Regions from separate parts of the Shewanella sp. 5S214 genome, predicted to be linked through region 2. Evidence: riboswitches for the same ligand, from Rfam matches in the RefSeq annotation. Region 2 holds a riboswitch; the other holds the start of a gene.
What was found. A riboswitch is a leader RNA that binds a small molecule or an ion and turns the genes downstream of it on or off. The one in region 2 is predicted to bind cyclic di-GMP.
Positions count from the first base shown of each region.

Region 1: it holds a riboswitch for cyclic di-GMP, as region 2 does, so the genes downstream of both, ACED29_RS02435 (glycosyl hydrolase family 18 protein) here and gbpA (N-acetylglucosamine-binding protein GbpA) in region 2, are expected to answer to the same signal.

Region 1 covers NZ_JBGOOV010000003.1:17,827-22,264, reverse strand. The annotation lists gene dusB (tRNA dihydrouridine synthase DusB) at 1-793, shown strand, start outside; gene fis (DNA-binding transcriptional regulator Fis) at 817-1,122, shown strand; cyclic di-GMP riboswitch class I at 1,691-1,779, shown strand; gene ACED29_RS02435 (glycosyl hydrolase family 18 protein) at 1,884-4,438, shown strand, end outside.
Region 2 covers NZ_JBGOOV010000007.1:123,970-128,407, reverse strand. The annotation lists gene ACED29_RS06790 (anaerobic C4-dicarboxylate transporter) at 1-303, shown strand, start outside; gene ACED29_RS06785 (LysR family transcriptional regulator) at 337-1,203, opposite strand; gene ACED29_RS06780 (TetR/AcrR family transcriptional regulator) at 1,325-1,957, shown strand; cyclic di-GMP riboswitch class I at 2,381-2,479, shown strand; gene gbpA (N-acetylglucosamine-binding protein GbpA) at 2,610-4,055, shown strand; gene gorA (glutathione-disulfide reductase) at 4,177-4,438, opposite strand, start outside.

The DNA of each region.
Region 1 (4,438 bases), on a different contig from region 2:
CATGATGCATTCTGGTGAAGAAGGTATACGCTCCGTACAAATAGCAGGTGCAGACCCTGATTTAATGGCTAACGCTGCCAAGTTCAACGTTGAACAAGGTGCGCATATCATTGATATCAATATGGGTTGCCCAGCAAAGAAAGTGAATAAAAAGTTTGCGGGTTCAGCGCTAATGCAAAGCCCAAGCTTAGTAAAAGAGATTTTACAAGCCGTGGTTGCTGCAGTAGATGTGCCAGTAACGTTAAAGATCCGCACAGGTTGGGAGCCTGAACATCGTAATGGTGTTGAAATAGCCCAAATTGCTGAAGATTGTGGCATTGTCTCGCTCGCCGTTCACGGCCGAACCAGACAATGCATGTACAAAGGCTTTGCTGAGTACGACACCATTAAAGCAATTAAACAGACTGTCTCAATTCCTGTTGTCGCCAACGGGGACATCGACACACCAGAGAAGGCCAAGTTTGTGCTTGACTACACTGGCGTTGACGCCCTGATGATTGGAAGAGGTGCACAAGGAAGGCCATGGATTTTTAAAGAAATCCTATATTACTTGGAAACAGGTAAAAAGTTAGCGCCAATTAAGGCAGAAGAGCAACGCACTGTGATGCTTGAACACCTTAATAAACTTTATGACTTATATGGCGAATACAAAGGTGTCCGATTTGCTAGAAAGCATGTCGGGTGGTACCTAAACCATGAGGAACAGCGCCAATTTCGTGCTGACTTCAATCGGCTTGAAACCGCTGCCCAGCAACATTCCCTCGTAGAATGTTATTTTGATGAATTAGTTTAGAATTTAATAAAGAGCAGAATAGAATGTTTGATCAGACAACTAACACAGAAGTTCACCAGCTTACCGTAGGCAAAATCGAAACAGCAAACGGCACTATCAAGCCGCAGTTATTACGTGACGCAGTAAAACGTGCCGTGACTAACTTCTTCTCTCAGTTAGACGGTCAGGAAGCTTCTGAAGTATATGAAATGGTATTGTGCGAAGTTGAAGCACCTTTACTAGACATCATCATGCAACACACTCGTGGCAACCAAACGCGCGCTGCTAATATGTTAGGTATCAACCGTGGTACTTTACGTAAGAAATTAAAGAAATACGGCATGAACTAAGACCTAGCGTCTAAGTGATTGTAATGAAACGGGCTTATCAGTAATGATAAGCCCGTTTTGCTTATATGTACCTTCATATGTACCCTGAGTAAATTCCTTACAAAGTAACGTAAATAAAAACTCATACTCCTGATCCACCCAAAATCAAAAACTCGCAACATCCTCAATAGCCTAATGAGTTCTCAATCATGATGAATGCATCGCTGATCTCAACCTTGATGAATTTCTTAATGAATTTGAACTAAGGCTAACGCTCTTCAATAGCCCAACCTTTTCAAATAAAATAAAACTCGCAGATGATAAAAAGTGGCAACAGTTGCTAGATGGTAACCCTAACACTTAATGTTTAACGCTTAAGTATTTTTCTTATTTTTTGACACCTTGATTTTCAACCAAAAAATACTTCATTAATTACAAATCCTTAACTAAAAATAAACAGAAGCATTTGATTTTCATCATTGTCAAAAAAACATCACATATAAAAATATTTATCTTAATCGGATTATTTCATTGCATTTTTATAAAAGTTAAGACTATGCTAATGAAACAAATGACAACGCTGTCACTTGTTTGAGAAAGGCAAACCAATTGAAAGATTGGGACGCAAAGCCTCCGGTCTAAGGGGAATTTAGTACCTATGATAGCGGGGACACCACAGGGATCCTTCTTCATGCATTTTTGACGCATGAGTTTTAGAAAGAACAGCTGTCCTGTTCGCGTTTTTTGCCTTATTGGTTTAAATAATTCAATAGGGAAGTCTCATGTTTAATACACGTATTTCAACATTAGCGTTGATTATTTCATCTTCGTTATCTGCACATGTTATCGCTGCCACTCCGGGTAAACCCACTATTGGTTGGGGTGAAACAAAGTTTGCCATCATCGAGGTTGATCAAGCCGCAACAGCCTACAACCAATTAGTGAAAGTCAAAGATGCAGCGGATGTATCAGTTAACTGGAATCTTTGGAGTGGTGATGTTGGCACTGTGGCGAAAGTACTGCTTGATGGTAATGCGGTATGGGAAGGCCCTTCGAGTGCATCTGGCTCTGCAAGTTTCAAGGTACAGCAAGGTGGCCGCTATCAAATGCAAGTTCAGCTGTGTAACAGCGATGGTTGTACGGCGAGCGATGCCAAAGAAATTATGGTCGCAGATACAGATGGCAGCCACTTAGTGCCACTCAATGCTCCGCTTAAAGAAAACAACCGTCCCTATGCCAATAAATCAGGCAAAGTGGTCGGCAGTTACTTTGTTGAATGGGGGGTGTACGGCCGCAAATTCGCGGTCGATAAGCTCCCTGCACAAAATTTAACTCATATTTTATATGGTTTTACCCCAATATGCGGCGGGGATGGTATCAACGACAGCTTGAAAGAAATCGACGGCAGTTTCCAAGCGCTCCAACGTGCCTGTAGTGGCCGTGAAGATTTTAAAGTGGCTATCCACGATCCTTGGGCGGCGGTCCAAATGCCTCAGGCTGGTGTGAGTGATTTTTCTGATCCTTACAAAGGTAATTTCGGTCAATTGATGGCACTTAAGCAAGCTTATCCTGATTTGAAAATTTTGCCTTCTGTTGGCGGCTGGACATTATCCGATCCATTCTATTTTCTAGGAGATAAAACCAAGCGTGATGTTTTTGTGGCATCAGTTAAAGAATTCTTACAAACGTGGAAATTTTTCGATGGTGTAGACATTGATTGGGAGTTCCCCGGGGGGAGCGGTGCAAACCCAAGTTTAGGCAATGCTAATGATGGCGAAACCTATGTCATTTTGATGCGAGAACTGCGAGCCATGTTAGATGAGTTAAGCGCTGAAACGGGACGAAGTTATGAACTGACCTCAGCCATTAGCGCTGGTGACGATAAAATTGCCAAAGTTGATTATCAAGCTGCCCAGCAATACATGGATTACATCTTTTTAATGAGCTACGACTTCAACGGCGGCTGGACCAATACCGAACTTGGCCATCAAACCAATTTGTATGAAGCCAGTTGGGATCCTGATACCCGCTACACCACAGACAAAGGGGTGAAAAACCTTTTAGCGCAAGGTGTTACGCCTGGTAAAATTGTGGTCGGTGCGGCTATGTATGGCCGTGGTTGGACTGGCGTTAATGGCTACACTGGCAATAATCCATTCACGGGTACGGCCACCGGTAAAGTAAAAGGCACATGGGAAGATGGCGTGGTGGATTATCGCCAGATCGTGAATGAGTACATGGGGAGCGGTTGGACTTATAACTACGATGAAACCGCCGAAGCACCGTCAGTGTTTAACCCAACGACAGGCGATTTGATTACCTTTGACGATCCTCGTTCGGTAAAAGCCAAAGGCCAATATGTGTTATCAAATCAACTTGGAGGACTATTCGCTTGGGAAATTGATGCTGATAATGGCGATATTCTTAATGCGATGCACGAAGGTCTTGGCCACGATGAAGGCACTACGCCACCGGTGAATAAAGCCCCTATTGCCAATGCTGGAGCAGACATATCAGTAACTGGCCCTGCCGATGTAACACTTAATGGAAATGGTTCACGTGATCCTGAAAATGGCGCCCTAACGTATCTTTGGACACAAGTATCCGGCCCAACGATAACTCTCGCTAACGCGGATATGGCCAATGTCATTATCCCATTAGAAGCCACTCTGACCGATGTCGTCTATGGTTTTAGCCTTCAAGTAACGGATCCTCAAGGTGCATCGGCAACAGATTCAGTCCTTTTAACGAATAAGGCGGATGCGCCTAACCAAGCCCCAGTCGTGAGTGTGGCTGCGACAGCCATTGTCGAAGCCGGTAAGTCTGTCAGTATTGTAGCCAATGCCTCTGATGCCGATGGTGATGCACTCACTTACAACTGGACTGTGCCAGCAGATATTTCTGCAACAGGACAAAATAGTGCCACGCTAGTCGTCACCGGTGCCAATGTCACAGAGTCGACTAGCTACTTATTAAGCGTGTTAGTTTCTGATGGTGCTTTAGATGCCAATGGCTCAACCACATTGACAGTCACACCTAAGGTAATCGGTGGGGGCTGTGATGCAACCGACCCTAATGCGGATCAATATCCTACTTGGCAAGCCAACGTGGTTTACAACACGGGTGATACCGTTAGCTACAGTAGTTTAGTTTGGAAAGCTAAGTACTGGACTCAAGGCAATAAGCCTTCCCGCACTGCGGATCAATGGCAGCTAATAAGTGAAGTTGAGTTAGGTTGGGATGCTACCATTGCCTATAGCGGTGGCGCTACGACCAGTTATAACGGCCGTCAATGGCAAGCCAGTTATTGGACCAAAGGTGATATTCCTGGTATGGC
Region 2 (4,438 bases):
TCGGTGGCATTATTTTTTGCTTCTATGTTGCTCTATTCTCAAGGTGCGACCACTAAAGCGTTAATGCCAGCTGCATTGGCAATTGGGGTGAGTCCATTAACGGCAGTTGCTTCGTTTGCGGCGGTGAGTGCGTTATTTGTATTACCAACTTATCCGACGTTATTGGCGGCGGTAGAAATGGATGACACTGGCTCCACTCGCATTGGCAACGCGGTGTTTAACCACCCATTTTTAATCCCAGGCGTAGTGACCATAGTATCGAGTGTGTTATTGGCCTTTTTGTTTGGCAGCTTGATTATGTAACCTCACAGTATGCGGCTTGGTATAGTAGTGATGTTAGTTGATTTGATAGCCTTTATGCTCAACATTGGCTTTTATTAAATTAATTAATTGCAAGGTCGCATAGGTTTGAGTCTCTGGGTTGAGGTAAAGCGATTCGTTAAACATCGGCAGTGGCGGTAAGCCATGTTCAAGTGGATCTAAAATCTGCATTTTATCGTTTATTCTAAATTCGGCTACCGGCGCAATCACAAGATCATTTTCGACCGCCATCGATAACGCTTGTGGGGATGGTGTTGACAGTAATACCCTTATCGGACGCATAGACAATTGATGATTGGCGAATACTTGTGCTCGAATAGGGCAGTTTTCTGGGTATAAGCCCACGGGGATGGTTTTGTTTTTATGGGCGTTACCGTTAGCTGCTGCGGCCCAATGAAAGCGGCGCGTAAATAACAGTTCGCCGTTGACGGGGGCTTGCCAGTGAGTTGCGACTATCACGTCAAACTCGCCTTGATGGAGTCGTTTATATAAATTGCCACTTACATCGGTATCGATAACTAATTCTATATTGGTAAATTCACGAATAAACTCTAATAAGCAGCTGCTTAGGTAGCATTTGATAAAATCGGTTGGCACACCAAGGCGGATCACTTCGCGATTTTGACAATCTTTTAACTCATCAAGTGCCTGTAAGTTAAGTTGCATCATTTTATAGGCATAGCTCAGCAGGGTTTCACCTGACTCGGTCAAGGTGACGCCTTTGTTGTCCCTAATCAGCAAAGTTTGACCGACACTTTCTTCAAGCTTTTTAACTTGTAGGCTCAACGTTGATTGGGTTCGGCAAATTTTATCAGCCGCTTTTGACAAGTTGCCACATTCAGCAACAGCGATAAAACTTTCAAGTAAGTCAATTTTTAACATGGGCTATTGAGTAAGTTCATAGTGGTATAAGTATTACTCAATTTAGGCTATCCACAAAGCTTGCTATAGTGTAACTGTGAGGTGTTAATGGTTATTTAATTAAAATATCTTGGAGTAAGGAATGGGTAGCTGGGAGGATCGTGGGAACTACTTGATTGAAGTGTCACAACGTTGTTTAAAAGGCCATAAAACCTTTGATTTATGCCGCTCGCATCTAGTTCAAGCCAGCCAGATATCCAAGGGCACTATTTATAATCACTTTACCTCAGAGGCCGATTTAATTGTGGCCGTAGCCAGTGCAGATTATCGTCATTGGTTAATTCAAGCCGAACAAGATACACAGCAATATAGTGATCCCTATTTACGGTTTATTTTTCATCATTGCCAACGTTTGTACCGTATTTTATCTGAACAATCATTTGTTATTGCTAGAGTGATCCCCAACGAGTCAATACTAATACAAGCCAGCGATTATTATCGCGCCCGTTTTGAGCGAGTACTTAAACAATATCAACAATGGAATGCACAAACCCTGACAGAGATTGGTGAGGTTGGTGGCTTTAATCGTGGTGAGTTGCTTTGTGACTATTTACGCGGTGCTATGATCAACAGTGACGATGCACAAAAGCATCCCGACGATGCTGAAATGTACTACCAGTTTAGTTTTGCCATGACCCAGCTTATGGGCCATTCACACAAACGCATGCCCACGATTAATACATTCTTGCTGTGGCTAGCCGGTAAACCCGCATAAATGATTTATCCTCGCTCTTGAACTCTAAATGCCATGGATCCCCTAACTTCAGTTAACGGTTTGCTCTGGAACGCATTTGGCCAGCTTGGGATAATTATTAATCGCAGTCAATTAAGCGTTTTCTAAACTAAAATCGATAATGGCCCACCTACCTATCTACTCACACAATCGTGTTTTAGTACATCAGTAAAATATGGCAATGTCATCGATGCTATGTTTACAACAGCATGAACCTGAGTTCCTTAATGCTAGAGAGTAGCAGATAAAATCATGTCGCCTTGATCCCACGCCAACACTGAATGTACTTTTTTAAGTGTTTGTATTTATTGTTTTTATATTTTTTGACACGGTTGATATTTGTTGTTAGTTTAGTCGTGTTAGTTGATACCTTGTTATAAATAGCGTTATCACCAAGCTAACACTCATAGTATTTGGCAAACTAATTGAAAAGTTAGGACGCAAAGCTTCCGGTCTAAGGTGGTAAATTAATTTTTACGAAACTAAGATAGCGGAGTTGCCGCAGAGCTCAGGTTCTGCGTGAAACGCACAGCCGTTTTTTTAACGCTGTTGTTTGCCAAAATACCACTTTGATATTGATATCGAGGCCTATCACTTATTTTTAAGTAATAGGTAACCAATGGAGTGCATATAAGTGGCAAATCTTCCTGTTTTACCTCATGTTTCTAAATTAAGCCTACTCGCAGCCTCACTTATGGCTGCAAATTCTTTCGTCAGTCTGTCTGTTGAAGCGCATGGTTATGTGCTATCGCCAGAGTCACGCTCATACGCTTGTAAAACTGGCAATAATGCAAGCTGTGGCGCCGTTCAGTGGGAGCCACAAAGTGTTGAAGGGCCTTCGGGATTCCCTGAATCAGGCCCTGAAGATGGTAAGTTAGCGAGCGCTGCAAATGGTGCCTTTTCTCCTCTAGATGTTCAGAGTCCGGTCCGTTGGTCTAAAACGGATATCAACGCCGGATGGCAGCAATTTACTTGGCAGTTTACCGCTAACCATGTCACCCGTAACTGGCGCTATTATATTACTCGCCACGGGTGGGACCAAAACCAAGCCTTAAGCCGCGCGAGTTTCGATTTAGCGCCTTTTTGTGTGGTCGATGGTGGCATGGTTCAGCCACCTAAATTAGTTACTCATGACTGTTACGTGCCAGAGGGACTAAGTGGTTACCACGTTATTTTAGCCGTATGGCAAGTCGGTGACACCAGCAATAGTTTCTATAATGCTATTGATGTCAATTTGAGTTCAGGCTCGGGAATCCCTAACGAATGGCAAGATGTGGGTGACATTAATCCGTCACTGGATCTCAAGGCTGGTGACAAAGTGATGACCAGGGTATTTGATGCTAATGGCGAGCAGCTCTCTAAGCAAACCACGATTACAATTACCGATGCGACTCAAGGTGATAAACAGAATTGGCCTTTCCTTCTTGCCAGCACTATTAATGCGCAGCAATCACAACTCAATGCAGGACAAAAGAATGCCGCTGGCAGTATCATGCCGGTTTACGGTAAAAATGATATTTTTACCCTAACTGACTCAGGTATTAAGCGTGTCGAAGTCGAGTTTGATTTAGCGCCTGCCCCTGGGAATCAGCTCGATGTGACCTCGCTTGCTGATGCTATTCAAATCAACGATGGTGCGGCTCAAGTTAGTTTTGATGTGACAACCAATTCCGCTATGCAAGTGTCAGCTTATTTATTTAATCATGATGGCGTTGCATCTGGATTTGTGAGTCAAGCGGTTAATAATACCAATGCGAGTTTAGTGCTGGATGTAGTCGCACCTAAAGTTGGCCATTATCACTTACAAGTTAAAGGTGAACCTCAGCAAGGGGATGTCATCCAGCAGAACTTTGATGTGTTTTTAAAGGATGAGCTACCAGTATCAGAAGCCGACTTCGTGTTTCCAGCTGAAGTGACGCGTTATGTTACCGGTACTAAGGTTTTGCAGCCTAAGACAGGTAAGGTTTATCAATGTAAACCTTTTCCATACGGCGGCTACTGTATGCAGTGGTCAGCTTCTGCTACCAGTTATGAGCCGGGCGTAGGAGCTTCTTGGGCGGTAGCATGGACTGAATTGTAAAATCGGAACATCATATAAGAGATTCAAATAGGTTTAAATCTCTTTTTTAGGTTTAAATAAAGATAAAAAAACCGTGAATACCGATTAAGGTGTTCACGGTTTTTTATTGATTATCAGTCGCTTATCTCATAGTAACAAATTCTTCAGCACCCGTTGGGTGTATTGCTACTACTGAATCAAAATCTGCTTTAGTCGCGCCCATTTTCATGGCCACGCCAAAGCCTTGTAGTATTTCGTCCATACCAAAGCCGATACCGTGAATACCAACGACGACTTCATTATCACCTGCACACACTAGCTTCATTTTACAGGCTTGGCGATGTGCGGTTACTGCAGAGTACATTGAAGTAAATGTTGAGGTATACACCTTAATATTGTCTTGG